3 regions of the Nonomuraea sp. NPDC049714 genome follow, and region 2 is predicted to be linked to each of the others. Evidence: riboswitches for the same ligand, from Rfam matches in the RefSeq annotation. Region 2 holds a riboswitch; each other region holds the start of a gene.

The links. Region 2 has a riboswitch for S-adenosylmethionine ahead of ACIBQX_RS14690 (GNAT family N-acetyltransferase). Riboswitches for the same ligand answer to the same signal wherever they lie in the genome.
Region 1: another riboswitch for S-adenosylmethionine. It lies ahead of thrC (threonine synthase); the one in region 2 lies ahead of ACIBQX_RS14690 (GNAT family N-acetyltransferase).
Region 3: another riboswitch for S-adenosylmethionine. It lies ahead of ACIBQX_RS40005 (aminotransferase class V-fold PLP-dependent enzyme); the one in region 2 lies ahead of ACIBQX_RS14690 (GNAT family N-acetyltransferase).

Annotation. Positions count from the first base shown of each region.
Region 1 covers NZ_JBITLM010000028.1:4,331-10,142, reverse strand. Annotated here, with positions in the region: gene ACIBQX_RS50100 (hypothetical protein) at 1-198, shown strand, start outside; gene ACIBQX_RS50095 (trehalose-6-phosphate synthase) at 205-1,629, opposite strand; gene ACIBQX_RS50090 (RNA polymerase sigma factor) at 1,661-2,215, shown strand; SAM riboswitch class I at 2,300-2,441, shown strand; gene thrC (threonine synthase) at 2,455-3,687, shown strand; gene ACIBQX_RS50080 (MoaD/ThiS family protein) at 3,713-3,988, shown strand; gene ACIBQX_RS50075 (cold-shock protein) at 4,233-4,436, shown strand; gene groL (chaperonin GroEL) at 4,735-5,812, shown strand, end outside.
Region 2 covers NZ_JBITLM010000003.1:308,119-313,930, forward strand. Annotated here, with positions in the region: gene ACIBQX_RS14675 (carbohydrate ABC transporter permease) at 1-614, shown strand, start outside; gene ACIBQX_RS14680 (ABC transporter substrate-binding protein) at 615-1,943, shown strand; gene ACIBQX_RS14685 (endo alpha-1,4 polygalactosaminidase) at 1,976-2,869, shown strand; SAM riboswitch class I at 2,944-3,031, shown strand; gene ACIBQX_RS14690 (GNAT family N-acetyltransferase) at 3,037-3,657, shown strand; gene ACIBQX_RS14695 (hypothetical protein) at 4,003-4,665, shown strand; gene ACIBQX_RS14700 (hypothetical protein) at 5,313-5,528, shown strand; gene ACIBQX_RS14705 (hypothetical protein) at 5,750-5,812, shown strand, end outside.
Region 3 covers NZ_JBITLM010000013.1:284,885-290,696, reverse strand. Annotated here, with positions in the region: gene ACIBQX_RS40015 (SAM-dependent methyltransferase) at 1-687, shown strand, start outside; gene ACIBQX_RS40010 (cytochrome P450) at 703-1,893, opposite strand; SAM riboswitch class IV at 1,957-2,072, shown strand; gene ACIBQX_RS40005 (aminotransferase class V-fold PLP-dependent enzyme) at 2,113-3,408, shown strand; gene ACIBQX_RS40000 (DoxX family protein) at 3,413-4,153, opposite strand; gene ACIBQX_RS39995 (NADH-quinone oxidoreductase subunit D) at 4,276-5,421, shown strand; gene ACIBQX_RS39990 (acyltransferase) at 5,418-5,812, shown strand, end outside.

The sequences.
Region 1 (5,812 bases), on a different contig from region 2:
GGGCTGCGCCAGGTCGGGCCCGGCCACAAGGCCGCCTACCACGAGTTCCAGACCCGCTGCCGGACCCACTCGGGCAAGGCCACCAGCACCCGCTTCACCACGCGCGAGTGGTATCTGCCGAAGACCAAGATCCTCGTCGTCGACACCTGGAAGACCCCCGGGCTGGCCACCGCCCTCCGGAACGCCGACTGGAACTGACCGCGCTCAGCCCAGCGCGTCGAGCTGGGCGGCCAGCCACTTCTGCGGGGGCAGCGCGGTGGCGGCCGACTCCAGCCCCTCGCGGCGGCGGGCCCGCTCCTCCTCCGGCATGACCAGCGCCTGGTGCAGCGCGCCGGCCGTGCCGCTGATGTCGTAGGGGTTCACCATGAGCGCGTGCGGCCCGAGCTCGGCCGCCGCGCCCGCCTCGCGGGACAGCACCAGCGCGCAGCGCGGCGACAGCACCGGACCCTCCTTGGCGACCAGGTTCATGCCGTCGCGGATCGGGTTGACCAGCAGCACGTCCGCCATCCGGTAGGCGGCCAGGGAGCGGGGATAGTCGTCCTCGACGTTGAGGATCAGCGGATCCCAGTCCTCCGTGGCGTACTCGTCCTCGATCTCCTGCGCGCAGCGCTGCACCGACGCGGTGTACTCGCGGTATTCGGGCAGGTCGTGCCTGCTGGGATAGGCGAACGCCAGGTGCACCACGCGACCGTGCCACTCGGGATGGGCGGCCAGGAACTCGCGGTAGGCGAGCAGGCCGCGCACGATGTTCTTCGACAGCTCGGTGCGGTCGATGCGCACGATGAGCCGGCGCTCGCCCACTTGCTCCCGCAGCGCCGCCATGTGGGACTCGACGTCCGGCTCGCCCGCTCGCGTCCACAGCGCCTTGCCGTCGACGCCCAGCGCGTGCACGCCGACGCGGGTGACCCGTCCCTCATGCGTGATCGTACGGTCCACACGGTCCACCCGCGCGCCCAGCACGGCCTCGCAGCAGTCCATGAACGCCCCCGCCCACCGGTGGGTGAGGAAGCCCGCGTGATCGGCCCCCAGGATGCCTTCCAGGACCTCGCCGGCCACCTCGTCGGGCAGCAGCGAGAAGTACTCCGGCGGCGCCCACGGGGTGTGGCTGAAGTGCGCGATGCGCAGATCCGGCCGCTCGGCCCGGAGCATCGCCGGGGTCAGCGTCAGGTGATAGTCCTGCACCATCACGCGCGCGCCGTGCCCGGCCTCCTCGGCCAGCGCCAGCGCGAACGCCCCGTTGTAGTCGCGGTAGGACTCCCAGTCGCGCTGGAAGCGGGTGCCGAAGTGGGGTGCGTTGGGGATGTCGTAGAGCAGGTGGTTGACGAACCACAGGGTGGAGTTGGCCACCGAGTTGTAGGCGCGGTGGAAGACGGCCGGCGCGATCTCGAGCATCCGCAGCGCCCCGGTCTCGTAACCGGCGTGGTCGAGTCTGCCGCCGGGGGCTTGGCGGACGGCGCCCCGATCGCCGTCGGACAGGGCGGCGCACACCCAGAGCACACCCTCGTCCTTGGCCACGCCGGACAGGCCCGACACGAGCCCGCCACCACCGCGTTTCATGGTCAGGTCACCGTCCTCGGATACGGTGAACGAGACCGGGCCTCTGTTCGAGGCGAGCAGGATGCTGTTCATTAAAGCTCCCTCCGACCTTAGGATCCCAGCTATGGCGCTTGATGAGCTAACCGAGGAACTGGCCCGCTCCGCCGCCGTCGGAGATCATCGCGCACTCGGCGAACTCCTGCGGAGGATCGAGCCGGACGTGCTGCGGCACTGCGCCCGCATCCTGCCCTACCACCAGGACGCGGAGGAGGCGGCGCAGGACACCTTGCTCGCCGTCGCGCGCAACATCGGGCGGTTCGAGGGGCGGGCCAGGTTCAGCACCTGGCTGCACATCGTGACCGCCAACTGCGCGCGCACCACCTACCGCTCGCTGAAGCGCAGGTCGGCCGAGCAGACCTCCGACGAGCTGCCCATGCAGAAGCCCGACGTCCGCCGGGTCAGCGTGATCGCCGGATCGCGGCTCGACCTGCTCGACGCCATGGAGGCGCTGGAGGCCGACAAGCCCGATCTGGCCCAGGCGCTGGTGCTGCGCGACATCGTCCAGCTCGACTACAGCGAGGTGGCCGAGCAGCTCAAGATCCCGCTCGGCACCGCCAAGTCGCGTATCCACCAGGCCCGCAAATATGTCCAGGCGGCGCTGGGCGAAGACTACCGATGAGACCTCATATCTCGCATGCTGAGATGACCGGGCAGGTCACGCGATTGATTGGGTAGAGTCCGGTCAGCAGCAACAACTGAATATTGCTCATCCAGAGGGGTGGAGGGACCGGCCCTGCGAAGCCCCGGCAACCCTCCCGGCTTGTGACTCGCGACCTGGCGAGGCCGACCGGGACTAGGTGCCAATTCCGGTCCGTGGTCAGGGTGGCCACGGGCGAAGATGAGGGAAGGCCTCGCTTCATGTCGCTCGACTTCGGTCCCGCCGTCGCTCTCTCCTGCCGCGAGTGCGGCACCCGCTATCCGCTCGGCCCGAGCTTCGCCTGTTCGGAGTGTTTCGGGCCGCTCGAAGCGGCCTACGATTTCGGCAACGTCACCCGGGCCTCCATCGAGGCCGGACCGGCCAACATCTGGCGGTACCGCGCGCTCCTGCCGGTGCCGGCCGACGTCGCCACCAAGCCCAACATGAACCCCGGCTGGACCAAGCTGGTCAAGGCGGGCAACCTCGGCAAGGCGCTGGGCATCAGGTCCCTCCACGTGAAGGACGACTCCGGCAACCCCACCCACTCCTTCAAGGACCGGGTGGTGGCCATCGCCGTCGAGGCGGCGCGCAACTTCGGCTTCCACACCCTGTCCTGCTCCTCCACCGGCAACCTGGCCGGCGCCGTGACGGCCGCGGCCGCCAGGGCCGGGCTGGACGCCTGCGTGTTCATCCCCGCGGGGCTGGAGCAGGCCAAGATCGCCATGGCCCGCGTGTTCGGCGGCAGGCTCGTCGGCATCGAGGGCACCTACGACGAGGTCAACCGGTTCTGCTCCGAGCTCATCGGTGACCCGATGGGCGACAAGTGGGGCTTCGTCAACGTCAACCTGAGGCCCTATTACGCCGAGGGCTCCAAGACGCTCGCCTACGAGATCGCCGAGCAGCTCGGCTGGAAGCTGCCCGAGCAGATCATCATCCCGGTGGCCTCCGGCTCTCAGCTCACGAAGATCGACAAGGGCTTCAAGGAGCTGATCGAGCTCGGGCTCGTCGAGGACGGCCCGTACAAGATCTACGGCGCGCAGGCGCTCGGCTGCTCGCCGGTGTCCACGGCCTACAAGGCGGGCCACGACGTGGTCCAGCCGGTCAAGCCCGACACCATCGCCAAGTCGCTGGCCATCGGCAACCCCGCCGACGGCCCTTACGTGCTCGACATCGCCCGCCGCACCGGCGGCGCTGTGGAGGACGTCACGGACCCCGAGATCGTCGCGGCGATCAAGCTGCTGGCCTCGACCGAGGGCATCTTCGCCGAGACGGCGGGCGGCGTCACGGTGGGCGTGCTGAAGAAGCTCGTCGACACCGGGCGGCTCGACCCGGAGTTGGAGACCGTGGTGCTCAACACCGGCGACGGGCTCAAGACGCTCGACGTCATCGCCGACGACGCCCAGCCCACGGCCGTGATCCGGCCCTCTCTCGACGCGTTCCGCGCGACTGTCTGACAATCAGGAAAGGCGAGGTTTATTCATGAGTGTTTCTGTGCGGATTCCCACCATCCTTCGCACCTACACCGGCGGTAGCGCGGAGGTGAGTGGAGAGGGCGCGACCCTGCGTGACGTGCTCGCCAAGCTCGACTCCGACTACCCGGGGATTGGCGCCCGCATTCTCGATGAATCGGGCAAGATTCGGCGTTTTGTCAACGTTTATGTTGGCGAAGAGGACGTCCGTTTTGCCCAGGGACTTGACACTCCGGCCCCTGAAGGCACTCAGGTCTCCATCATCCCGGCAGTCGCCGGCGGCTGAACCCGGTCACTGAAGAAGGCGCCCGCATGCGGGCGCCTTCTCTTTTTTTCCGCAATCAAATTCAAGGTTGAACTACTTTCCGCACATGGTGAAATTTCCGGTTTGTCGGTTGACTCTGGTGCCAAACGTCGTGTCGCAGGTATGGTCGAGTGCGGTCGTCTGACTGATTCCCCAATTGTCATGACGATTGTGGGTCTCGCGGAGGAATGGGCGGGACCTATGAGCCCAGTAAGAGGAGTCGGAAGTGGCGCAGGGCACCGTCAAATGGTTCAACGCGGACAAGGGCTACGGCTTCATCGCGGTAGACGGTGGTAAGGATGTATTCGTCCATTACTCGGCAATCATGATGGATGGCTATCGATCTCTCGAACAGGGGCAACGGGTCGAGTTCGAGATCACGCAGGGCCAGAAGGGGCCGCAGGCGGAGTCCGTCCGTGCGGTCGCGTAGCTGGTAAGCCCCGGCAGCCCGCACGTCAGCGCAGTGCGTGCGGCCTGCCACCCCCTCGGTGTACGGCGGGCCGCCCTGGCCCGCCGTTCGCGCTGTACGGACTTGACCTGGGCGTGGGTGGCGTCAGCTTGCACTCGACAGGGTAGAGTGCTAAACAATTCGTTGGCACTCTCTGTTGCAGAGTGCCAACCTGGGATCGAGACGATGGGGTCTGCCGACGGAGTTGCGGACCCACATGCCGTCGCGGGCGTCGGCTCGGTCCACAGCCAGCCACCCTGCAACTGGGAGGTCTAGCCTTATGGCAGCCAAGATGATCGCGTTTGACGAGGACGCCCGGCGCGGTCTCGAGCGTGGTATGAACCAGCTCGCCGACGCCGTCAAGGTGACCCTGGGGCCCAAGGGCCGCAACGTCGTGCTGGAGAAGAAGTGGGGCGCCCCCACTATCACCAACGACGGTGTGTCGATCGCCAAGGAGATCGAGCTCGAGGACCCGTGGGAGAAGATCGGCGCGGAGCTGGTCAAGGAAGTCGCCAAGAAGACGGACGACGTCGCTGGTGACGGCACCACGACCGCCACCGTGCTCGCCCAGGCGCTGGTGCGCGAGGGCCTGCGCAACGTCGCCGCCGGCGCGAACCCGATGGCCCTGAAGAAGGGCATCGAGGCCGCTGTCGAGCGGGTGAGCGAGGAGCTGTCCAAGCTCGCCAAGGACGTGGAGACCAAGGAGCAGATCGCTTCGACGGCCTCCATCTCCGCCGCCGACCCCGAGATCGGGGCGCTCATCGCCGAGGCGATGGACAAGGTCGGCAAGGAAGGCGTCATCACCGTCGAGGAGAGCAACACCTTCGGTCTGGAGCTTGAGCTCACCGAGGGCATGCGCTTCGACAAGGGCATGACGTCGATGTACTTCGTCACGGACTCCGACCGTATGGAGGCCGTGCTCGAGGACCCGTACATCCTGATCGTCAACTCGAAGGTCTCGGCGAACAAGGACCTCCTGCCCCTGCTCGACAAGGTCGTGCAGTCCGGCAAGCCGCTCCTGATCATCGCCGAGGACGTCGAGGGCGAGGCGCTGGCGACCCTGGTCGTCAACAAGATTCGCGGCCTGTTCCGCTCGGTGGCCGTCAAGGCCCCCGGCTTCGGTGACCGCCGCAAGGCCATGCTCGGCGACATCGCCACCCTCACCGGTGGTCAGGTCATCGCCGAGGAGGTCGGTCTCAAGCTGGAGAACGCCACGCTCGACCTGCTGGGCCGCGCCCGTAAGGTCGTGGTGACCAAGGACGAGACGACGATCGTCGACGGCGCCGGTGACGCCGACCAGATCGCCGGCCGGGTCAACGAGATCCGCGCCGAGATCGACCGCACCGACTCCGACTACG
Region 2 (5,812 bases):
TCTACACCGGCCTGATCACCATCGTCCAGACGCTGATGTGCGCCATGGCCGGCTACGCCTTCGCCCGGCTGCGCTTCCGGGGCAGGGACACGCTGTTCGGCGTGTTCGTCGCGGCGCTGATGGTGCCGCCGATCTTCACCCTGCTGCCCAACTTCGTCCTGGTCAAGGATCTCGGCTGGCTCAACACCCTGCCGGGGCTGGTGGCGCCCACCCTGCTCATGACGCCGTTCGCGGTCTTCTTCCTGCGCCAGTTCTTCCTCGGCATCCCGCGCGAGGTCGAGCAGGCGGCGCTCATCGACGGCGCGGGCGCATGGACCGTCTTCTGGCGGGTGGTGCTGCCCATGACGAAGGGCCCCCTGCTCACCCTGGCCCTGACCACCGCGGTCTGGACCTGGAACGACTACCTGTGGCCGCTGCTGGTGGCTCCGGGCGAAGAGTCGCGGGTGCTCACCGCGGCCCTCGGCGTCTTCCTCAGGCAGTCGCCGAACACGGCGCCCGACTGGACCGGCCTGATGGCGGGCTCGGCGTTGTCGGTCATCCCGGTCCTGCTGCTGGTGGCCTTCTTCGGCCGCCGGCTCGTGGACTCGATCCAGTTCTCCGGCATGAAGGGATAAATGATGAAAAAGCTGGTCATAGCGGTGAGTGCCGTGGTGCTCACCGCGTCATGCGGCGGGGGCGGTGGCGTGTCCGCCGGCGACGGGGTCACGCTGAACTACGTGCTCTGGGACGACGTGCAGCAGGGGGCCTACCAGCAGTGCGCGGACGCCTTCCAGAAGGCCAACCCGGACATCACCATCAAGATCACCCAGAGCGCCTGGGACCAGTACTGGCAGAACCTCACCACCCAGATGGTCTCCGGCGACGCCCCGGACGTGATCACCATGCAGGCGTCGTTCTATCCCCAGTTCGTGAAGAACGGCCAGCTCCTGGACCTGCAGCCGATGGTGACCGCCGACAAGGTCGACCTCACCCAGTACTGGCCCGGCCTGGCCGAGCAGTGGGTCAAGGACGGCAAGAGGTACGGCCTGCCCAAGGACTGGGACACCATGGCCATCGTCTACAACGTCAAGCAGGCCAAGGAGGCCGGCGTCGACCTGAGCGACCTGACCTGGAACCCGGACGACGGCGGCACCTTCGAGGACGCCCTGGCCAAGCTCACCGTCGACACCGCCGGCAAGCGCGGCGACGAGCCCGGCTTCGACAAGACGAAGATCGCCGTGCACGGCTACGCCCCCGAGCTGAACGACGGCTCCCTGGGCCAGAACAGCTGGGGCAACCTGGCGGTCTCCAACGGCTTCTCCTTCATCGACAAGAACCCGTTCGGCACCAAGTACTTCTACGACGACCCCAAGCTCATCGAGACCGCGACCTGGTACAAGAGCATCGCCGACAAGGGCTACACCCCGTCGTACGACAAGACCAGCTCACTCGGCACCGACGCCGTGCTCACCTCCGGCAAGGCCGCGCTCGGCATCACCGGCTCCTGGATGATCAAAACGTACCTGGACGCCACCGAGCAGGAGTTCGCCTTCGCCCCGCTGCCGACCGGCCCGCTGGGCCGCAAGTCCTCCTTCAACGGCCTGGCCGACGTGATCTACGCCGGCACCGAGCACAAGGACGCCGCCTGGAAGTGGGTGAAGTTCCTCGGCTCCACCGACTGCCAGAACATCGTCGCCGACAACGCCGTCGTCTTCCCCGCCATCCTCAGCGCCACCGAGCGGGTGCTGGCCGCGCACGAGAAGGCCGGCCGGGAGGTGCAGCTGTTCGTGGACGAGGCCAAGGCGAAGGACGGCACGTTCCTGCTGCCGGTCAGCGACCACGGCGACGAGATCAACCAGATCGTGGGCACCGCGCTCGACGAGGTCTGGCTCGGCCAGAAGGACGCCAAGACCGCCCTGACAGCGGCGAACCAGCAAGTGAACGGCCTGTTCGCGGGAGGCTGAGATCATGAGTCCCCCCTAGCGAGAGGCAGAGCATGCGACTTCCCCGGCATCTGATCGCGGCGCTGGCCGCCTTCTGCACCGTCGCACTGACCGGGACGGCCCAGGCGGAGACCCGGACACAGGCGCGACCCGCGCCCACCGCCGCCTCCGAAAAGGTCGAACTGCCCGCCCCCGTCCCCTGTCCCGGCTGCTGGCGGCCCGCGCTGAGGACGAGCTGGCAGTGGCAGCTCGCGTCCGTGCCCAAGGAACCGTTCAGCGATGTCACGATGTACGACATCGACGGCTTCGACGCCACGGCCGCGACCGTGCGCCGCCTGCACGCCACCAAGGCGGGCCGCAAGGTCGTCTGCTACATCAGCGCCGGATCGTACGAGGACTGGCGGAAGGACGAGGGCGACTTCCCCGCCTCGGTGCTCGGCGACCCGCTCGACGAGGAGTGGGAGGGCGAGCGCTGGCTCGACATCCGCAAGTACACCGGCGCCCTGGGCGACGTCATGCGAGCCCGCCTGGACATGTGCAAGGCCAAGGGCTTCGACGCGGTCGAGTTCGACAACGTCGACGGCTACACCAACGAGACCGGCTTCGACCTCGACGCCGCCGACCAGCTGCGTTACAACGCATGGCTGGCCAACGAGGCCCACACCCGCGGCCTGTCCGCCGGTCTGAAGAACGACCTCGCCCAGATCCCCGCGCTGCTGCCGTACTTCGACTGGGCGCTCAACGAGCAGTGCTGGCAGTACAAGGAGTGCACGACGAAGCAGAACGGCGACTACGGCTACGACCGGTTCGTCGCGGCGGGCAAGGCGGTGTTCACGGTCGAGTACGAGCTGCCCACCTCGAAGTTCTGCACCAAGTCCAACGCCCAGAACTTCAACTCGCTGAAGAAGAAACTGAAACTGGACGCGTACCGAGTCGCCTGCCGATAGCCATCCCCGGTCGTGCGCCGCCCCGCACGACCGGGCCTTCTTGACGTGATCCCCGGACGGCCGAGAGGATGGCGGCTTCATCCAGAGGATCCGAGGGACCTGGCCCGGCGACGATCCGGCAACCTGCCTGCGCGAAGGTGCCAATGCCAGGAACGATGAGGAGAGCCATGCGGCCGCGGCTTGACGTTCCCGTGCTCCACGGATCGCTCGTACGACTGGAACCGCTCACCGCGGGTCACACGGCGGATCTCGTACGGGCGGCAGAGGAGGATCGTTCCTCCTACGCCTACACCCTGGTGCCACGGGCCACCGAGATGGGCGCCTACCTGGCGGCGCAGTTCGCCCGCGAACGCGAGGGACTGATCCCCTTCGCCCAGGTTCGAGTGGCGGACGGGATGGCGGTGGGCTGCACCGCCTTCTGGAACCCGCGCACCTGGCCGGCCCGACCGGAGCTCCGCGCCATCGAGATCGGCTGGACCTGGCTCGCCGCCTCGGCCCAGGGCACCGGGATCAACGTCGAGGCGAAGCTCCTGCTGTTCACCTACGCGTTCGAGACGTTGGGCGTGACCCGCGTGGACCTCAAGACCGACGCCCGCAACGAACGCTCCCGCCACGCGATCGAACGCCTCGGCGCCTGTTTCGAGGGCGTGCTGCGCAACTGGTCACCATCGTGGGCCCCCGGTGAGGAGGGGCAGCTACGCGACTCCGCCATGTTCTCGGTCATCGACACCGAATGGCCCGCCGTCAAGTCGTCCCTGCACGCCCGCCTCGAAGTCACCGATCCATGACAAAGCTGTGCACCTCTTTCCGCCCCGCGTACGCACGCACGGTCGCCGCCCCCTCCCCCAGCACACCCACGAGAGAAACACCCAGCGGCCCGATCTCCTGTTCCTCCCGCTCACAGCTCAGGAGGTCGCAGAGTCATCCAGCGACAATTAATAAAGCCGCAGCAGAAACCCTGGACCATGCTCATTAGGGCCCGTCGCCGCGGGTGAAGACGGGGACAGGGGCGACGCCGGCCCGATGGGCACGAAGGACCGAGATGGACGGTGACCTTCCGCTCCGGGGGCGCGTCGTCTAGAGATAGCAAGAGCTGCTGAGTTGAGGCTTCCGGAAGCCTGTTCTTGTGCATCATGATCGATAAGCTGATCACTATGGGCGGCGGCGAACCATCTCTCCAACTGGCGGACGTGACCACCGCATTGACCACGGCGCTCACTGCTCTGAAAGCCGTGGATCCCAGTCCGGCATATCGCGTGGTCGGCACTAGCGCTGCTCTTCTGCAGGGCGTCCACCTGCCGGTCGGAGACATCGACCTCTTGGTGGCTCAACGAGAGAACGTGGACACGTTTGCCGCCGCTCTCTCATCGTTTCCCTGCCTTCACGCTGCATCTTGGCTCCCCGAAGCTTCGCAGTACTACGTCAATTACGACGTGGACGGGGTGGACGTGGGCATGAGCACCGTTGAGAAGCAAGCCGACTCAGACGGGATGGAATGCGTCGGCCGCGGCCCATGGCGGCACTACGTCCTGGTCGAGTGTGGCTCTCACCGTATCCCCGTGGTTCGCCTGGAACTACGGCTGGTCACAGAACTCCTGCGAGATCGCCCTGATCGATATGAACCTCTCCTCGACCACATGAGCGTGCACGGGTTCGATGCTGAACTTCTGCAGCAGGCCATGAATGTTCGCCGCCTATCGGCGGAACGGCAGCGACTCGTTCAGGATCGCCTCGCCCACTCGTCCTCCTCAGGAACTTCTGCGGAACAGGCACTAAGGGACCGGTCGCCGGGTTGATACTTGATCACCCTCCTCATTCGGGTGACGCTCGTGCCGACAGCGCCGTGCGTGAGGGCGGTGGTGACGAGCTCCGAGGCCGGCAGCTCAGCGACTTCCGGTACGTATTCCGATCTTGACGGTAGTCCAGCGACATGATCCAAAGGAGACACCGGCCCGTCCCGTCAGAGGGCGGATCGATGTCAACAGCACAGATCGCCCCAAGAAGGGAAGTCGCTATGGACGTCGGGAAGAGCAGGCGCCTGGCCACGCTCGCATCAGTGGGTGCGCTGACGGCAGCACTGTTACCGATAGGAGGTATGGCTACCGCCTCGTCTGCCACGCCTCAGGTTCATGCCTGTGTCAGCAAGATCACCCGCGTTGCTCGGATAGTCGACCCGGGAGCCGGGTGTCTCTTCACCGAGGTTGCCGTCCAGTGGGGTGCCGAAGGACCGGCCGGCCCGGTGGGAGCCGCTGGACCGCAGGGCGAGCAAGGGCCCAGGGGTGACAGCGGCCCCGCCGGGCCCCAAGGCGAAGCGGGGGAGACCGGCCCGCAAGGCCTCAAGGGCGACGCGGGGGAGACCGGCCCCCAGGGCGAACAGGGGCTCCAGGGAGCACAGGGACCCAGGGGTGAGAAGGGTGATCCCGGAGGAGTGAGAGGGGCCGAAGTGAAGGAGGCTCCCATCATCGGCGGCTCCGGCGCGGCCATGTGCGACCCCGGCCAGTCCGCGACCGGCGGTGGCTACAAGATCAACAACGGTGCGGGCCACGCCTACCAGAGCCTTCCCGTATTCGGCGTGTCCAAAGATCCACGAGGCTGGGAAGTCAGGGCAACCAACTCAGCCAACGGAACCGTCTATGTCATCTGCGCCCCCTGGGGCTAACCAACCCCCTGACTTTCGGCATCCCAAGCAGACCTTCGCCGCTCATTCAAGCGCCACATGATCGAGAAGAGAACAGCCTCATCGGCCTTTCGAGGGCCACAGTGACATAGGACCGCCTGCACGGTTTCAGAGGAGCAACCACACGACCGCTTTCAGCGCACGGAGAGCTATCCTGTCAAAGAGCCAGAATATCCTGGCTCTTTGACAGTAATTTACGGAGCGTGATCACTTCATCACGCATGCTTCTGGCAAAGGATCCAGGCATGCAGCGACCACCGCCCCCG
Region 3 (5,812 bases), on a different contig from region 2:
GTCGACCTGTCCCCGCGGCCGCCGGGCCTGCCACCGGAGATCGACTGGCGTGCCACCGTCCCCGCCGGGATCAACGGCCTGGCCATCGCCAACGAGTGGCTGGACAACATCCCGCTGGACGTCGCCGAGCAGACCTGCGACGGGCCCCGGCTCGTTCTGGTCGACACCGAGACCGGCGCCGAACGGCTCGGCGACCCTCCCACCGACGCCGATCGGGAGTGGCTCGATCGGTGGTGGCCGCTGTCGGGCACCGGCGCGCGGGCCGAGATCGGGTGGCCGCGCGACGCCGCCTGGGCGACCGTCCTGGCACGGCTCGAACGGGGTCGTGCGATCGCCGTGGATTATGCACACCCTGTGGATAACCGTCCCCCTTGCGGCACGCTCACGGGATACCGCGACGGCGCGGTGGTGATGCCCGTCCCCGACGGGACCTGCGACATCACCGCTCACGTGGCGCTCGACGCGTGCGCCGAGGCGGGCAGGCGGGCCGGTGCGATATCCACAACGTTGTCCACACAACGCGTCGCGCTGCGTGCTCTGGGGATCACCGGCACACGCCCGCCGCTCGACCTGGCCCGGGTCAACGCGCGCGGTTATCTCAGGTCCCTCGCACGGGCCTCGGAGGAGGCCGAGCTGATCGATTCGTCCGGTTTGGGGGGATTCGGCTGGCTCAGTCAAAGCCGGTGAATCAGGGCCGGTGGATCAGGCCACTCTGAGGTCGAGCGACTCCAAGCCCCGGATGACGTAGCCCGGCTTCCACACCGGCTCCCTGACGAGCTCCAGCTTCGGCGCGCGGTCCATCAGCGCACCGAACGACTCGATCAGCTCGATCCTGGCCAGCGGCGCTCCCAGGCAGAAGTGGATGCCCGCGCCGAAGGAGATGTGCGGATTGTCCACCCGGCCCACGTCGAGCCGGTCCGGGTCGCCGAACACCTCCCCGTCGCGGTTGGCCGAGCCGAACAGCAGCGCGACCTCCACGCCGCGCGGGATGACGACCCCGCCGACCTCGATGTCCTCCAGCACCCAGCGCTCGAACATCTGCAGCGGCGTGTCCCACCGCATCAGCTCCTCGATCGCCGTCGGCAGCAGCCCGCGATCCTCCCGCAGGCGTACGAGCTCGGCCGGGTTCCTGAACAGGGACCACCAGCCGTTGCCCGTCACGTTCACCGTGGCCTCGTGGCCCGCGTTGAGCAGCAGCACACAGGTGCCGACCAGCTCGTCCTCGGTGAGCTCGTCGATCTGGGCGAGCGCGCTGATCAGGTCGTCACCGGGCCGGGCCGCCCGCTCGCGGGCCAGCTCCTTGAGGTAGCCGGCGAACTCCGACGCCGCCCGGACGGCCGTGTGCTGCGCCTCGGGGGCCGGGTTGAGCTCGTACATCCCGCAGATGTCAGCCGACCAGGGGCGCAGCAGGTGGCGGTCGGCGTCGGGGATGCCGAGCATCTCCGCGATCACCGTCACCGGGAGCGGCTCGGCCACCTCGGCGACGAGGTCGCCGCCGCCCCGCTCGACGAACGCGTCCACCAGGCCGCCCGCGATGGCCCGCACGCGGGGGCGCAGCGACTCCACCATGCGCGGGGTGAACGCCCTGGAGACCAGGCGGCGCAGCCGGGTGTGCACCGGCGGCTCGACGTCGAGCATGCCCGCCCTGATCACCCGCCAGAACGGCTCCTGGAACTCCGGCTCCGGCTCCTGGCCGAACTCCTCGTGCGTGGCCACCTGCAGGTAGGACCGGCCCAGGCGGCGATCCCTGAGCAGGGCGTTCACGTCGGCGTGGCGGGCGATCAGCCACTGGCCCGTCGGCTCGAAGAAGCTGACCGGGGCCTGCTGCCTCAGCTCGGCGTAGACCCCGTACGGGTCGGCCACGAAATCGGGATTCCAGGGATCAAAGCGCACAAGTGCATCCTAAAGGCGGGGGTTGCCTTCCATGGGCGGGTGTCGGTTATAGTGCCTGACGTAGGTCATGAGTGCCAGCGTCAAGCCCCGGCTCGCTGGCCGGCAACCCTCGCGTCCGCGGCGGGGTGCCCCGGGTGAAGACCTGGTCCGTCACGAGGTGTGGCGGGCAAGCGCGGGCTCCGTGGTCTCCAGGGGTCCGACGACCTCAGGAGTTTCGCCGTGCCCACGTTGACGATCTTCAGCAACGCTCCCCAGCAGGACCAGGCCGCCGCCCCCGTCCGGCAGGGCAGGACCATCCCCGCCGTGCTCGGCGCCGACCTCGAGGTGCCCGTCAAGGGCGGCAAGCTGGTCGGCTACGCCAACCTCGACTACGCCGCCAGCGCCCCCTGTCTGGAGCCGGTCAGCGCGGCCGTCACGGCAGCGCTCCCGGCCTACTCCAGCGTGCACCGCGGCGCGGGATACGCCTCCCAGCTCACCACCGCCCGCTACGAGCAGGCCCGCCACACCGTACGGGCCTTCGCCGGCGCCCGCCCCGACGACGCCGTCATCTTCACCCGCAACACCACCGACGCCACCAACCTGCTGGCCCGCTGCCTGCCGGACGACACCACCGTGATCGTCTTCGACACCGAGCACCATGCCTCACTGCTGCCCTGGAAGCGGACCGTACGACTCGCGCCGCCCGCCTTCCCCGGCGAGGCGGTCCGCGCCGCCGACGAGGCGCTGGCCGGGGTCGACGGGCCCAAGCTGCTCGTCGTCACCGCCGCCTCCAACGTCACCGGCGAGCTGTGGCCAATCGCGGCCCTGGCCCACATCGCGCACCGGCACGGCGCCCGCATCCTGGTCGACGCCGCCCAGCTCGTGCCGCACCGCCCGATCAACCTGACCGCGCTCGACCTGGACTACGTGGCCTTCTCCGGGCACAAGCTGTACGCCCCCTTCGGCGCGGGGGTGCTGCTGGGCCGCCGTGACTGGCTGGCGGACGGCGAGCCGTACCTGAAGGGCGGCGGCGCGGTGCGCTCGGTCGGGCAGGCCGGGCAGGCCGCCGACTGGCACGACGACCCCGAGCCCCGGCACGAGGCCGGCACCCCGAACGTGCTGGGCGCCATCGCGCTCGCCGCCGCCTGCGACGCCCTCACCGCCACCGGCTGGACGGCGCTGGTCAAGGAGGAGGAGCGCCTGGTCGCGCGGCTGCGCGCGGGTCTGGCCTCGATCGCGGGCGTGCGGGAGCTGTCACTGTGGGGACCCGCCCACCCGCGGGTGGGCATCGTCTCCTTCACCGTCGACGGTCACTCCGCCCGCCAGGTCGCCGAGGTGCTGTCCGGCGAGTACGGGATCGGGGTGCGGGACGGCAAGTTCTGCGCGCACCCGTTCGTGCGGCACCTGCTCGGCACCGCCGACGGCGGCTGCGAGGACGACACCGCCTCGGCCGTGCGGGCCTCGATCGGCATCGGCTCCACGCAGGAGCACGTCGACCGGCTCGTCGAGGCGCTGCGGGACCTCGTGGCGCGGTGACGGATCAGCGGTTGGGCGGCTTCGGCGGCCTGCGCTGCTCGTCACCGATCAGCGCGTTGACGTCCCGCATGTCCTCCTCGCTGAGCGCGTCGGACCGGTGCCCGGACGGCTGCCTGGGCACGGGGTGCTGCCGCGTCTCGTCCTGAGGCCCCGGCCCCGCGTCCTCCCGGTATCCGGTCTGGGTGTCGTCCCGGTAGACCGGCTGCGTGTCCTCCCTCGGAGGCCGCTCCGGCCGGTAGCCGGGCTGCTCGTCCCGGTAGACCGGCTGGGTGTCCTCGCGGTGGGCGGGCGCGGGCCGGCCGGCCGACGCCTTCTCGGCGGCGCGCCGCTGCGCGCGCTTCCGGTAGATGCCGTGGATGATGCCGTCCAGGCCGAGCCTGCCGCCCCCCAGCGCCAGAAGCAGGAGCGCGACCGAGCCCAGCGCGGCGGCCAGCTCCCAGCCGCCCTCCTGGACGAAGACCCCGTTGTTCCAGTGGGCGAACGCGATCGCCCCGATCATGCCGATCAGCAGCAGCAGCGCCGCGGGCCGCACCAGCAGGCCGATGATCAACAGGGCGCCGCCGACGGTCTCGACGACCGTGCTGAACGCGGCGGCCAGTTGCGGCTGCGGCACGCCCATCTGGGCGAACCCCTCGGACGTGGCACCCAGGCCGCCTTGCCATTTCTGCCATCCGTGCGCGACGAAGATCACTCCGACGACCACCCTGGCGATCAGGGCAGCTATGTCGTACACAGCCCTTTTCATGATGATTTCTCCCCCGTTTCCGGTATTACTCCCCCTGACCGGCTAAGGGATGCACCCGCATACCGTTCCTTGACCTGCCCCAGCGCTGGATCACCACTGCGCCCGGTGGCAGCATTGCTTTTATGACGGAACGCGTAGTGGGAATCGGAGCGGGCGCGAAAGAGCTGGCCACCGAGGACATGATCCTCAACATCGGCCCGCAGCACCCCTCGACGCACGGCGTGCTCCGGCTCCGCCTGACTCTCGACGGCGAGCGCATCTCCACCGCCGAGCCGATCATCGGCTACATGCACCGGGGCGCGGAGAAGCTGTTCGAGGTCCGCGACTACCGGCAGATCCTGGTCCTGGCCAACCGGCACGACTGGCTGTCGGCGTTCGCCAACGAGCTGGGCGTGGTCATCGCCGTCGAGCGCATGCTCGGCATGGAGCCGCCGGTCAGGGCCGTGTGGTCGCGCACCCTGCTGGCCGAGCTCAACAGAGTGCTCAACCACCTGATGTTCCTCGGCTCCTACCCGCTGGAGCTGGGGGCCATCACGCCCGTCTTCTACGCCTTCAGCGAGCGCGAGCGCATCCAGGCGGTGATGGAGGAGATCTCCGGCGGGCGCATGCACTACATGTTCAACCGGGTCGGCGGACTCAAGGAGGACCTGCCGCTCGGCTGGCTGGACCGGGTCTCCGAGGCCACCGCCGAGACCAGGCGCCGCATCCCCGACATCGAGAACCTCATCCTCAACAACGAGATCTTCGTCGCCCGCACCCGGGGTGTCGGCGTGCTCACCCACGAGCAGATCATGCAGTACGGCGTGAGCGGTCCCGTCGCCCGCGCCTCCGGGGTCGACTTCGACCTGCGGCGCGACGACCCGTACCTCGCCTACTCCGAGCTTCCCGTCAAGGTCGTCACCCGTGGCGCCGGCGACTGCCACGCCCGCTTCGAGGTGCTGCTCGAACAGCTCAAGGTATCGCTCGACCTGGCCGACGCCTGCGTGGACCGGCTGCGCTCGCTGCCCCCCGGCCCCATCAACCAGCGCCTGCCCAAGGTGCTCAAGGTGCCCGAAGGCCACACCTACGCCTGGACGGAGAACCCCCTCGGCATCAACGGCTACTACCTGGTGTCCAAGGGCGACAAAACCCCCTGGCGGCTCAAGCTCCGCTCCGCCTCCTACAACAACATCCAGGTGCTGCGCGAGATGCTCCCCGGCCACCTGGTGGCCGACATGGTGGCCATCCTCGGCTCGATGTTCTTCGTAGTGGGTGACATCGACAAGTGAGCTCCCCCACCGTCCAGCGGGACAAGTACGTCGACTGGCTGCGCGCGCTCAGCCTCATCGTGGTGGTCGTCTGGCACTGGGCCTTCACCATCCTGCAGTGGAAGTCCGGCGTGCCCGAGCCGACCAGCCCGCTCGGCTTCACCTCGGGCTTATGGATCCTCACCTGGCTGCTGCAGGTGCTGCCGCTGTTCTTCTACGTCGGCGGACACGTACACCTGCTGTCCTGGGGCCGCGCGCAGCAGCGCGGCACCGGCATCGGCGCGTTCGTCTGGCGACGCATCCGCGCTCTGGCGATCCCGGCGCTGGGCCTGTCCGGCGTGTGGATCGCCATCGGCGCGGTCGTCACCTGGGCGTTCGACGTGGCGTGGATGGGGCGGGTGGTGCTGCTCGT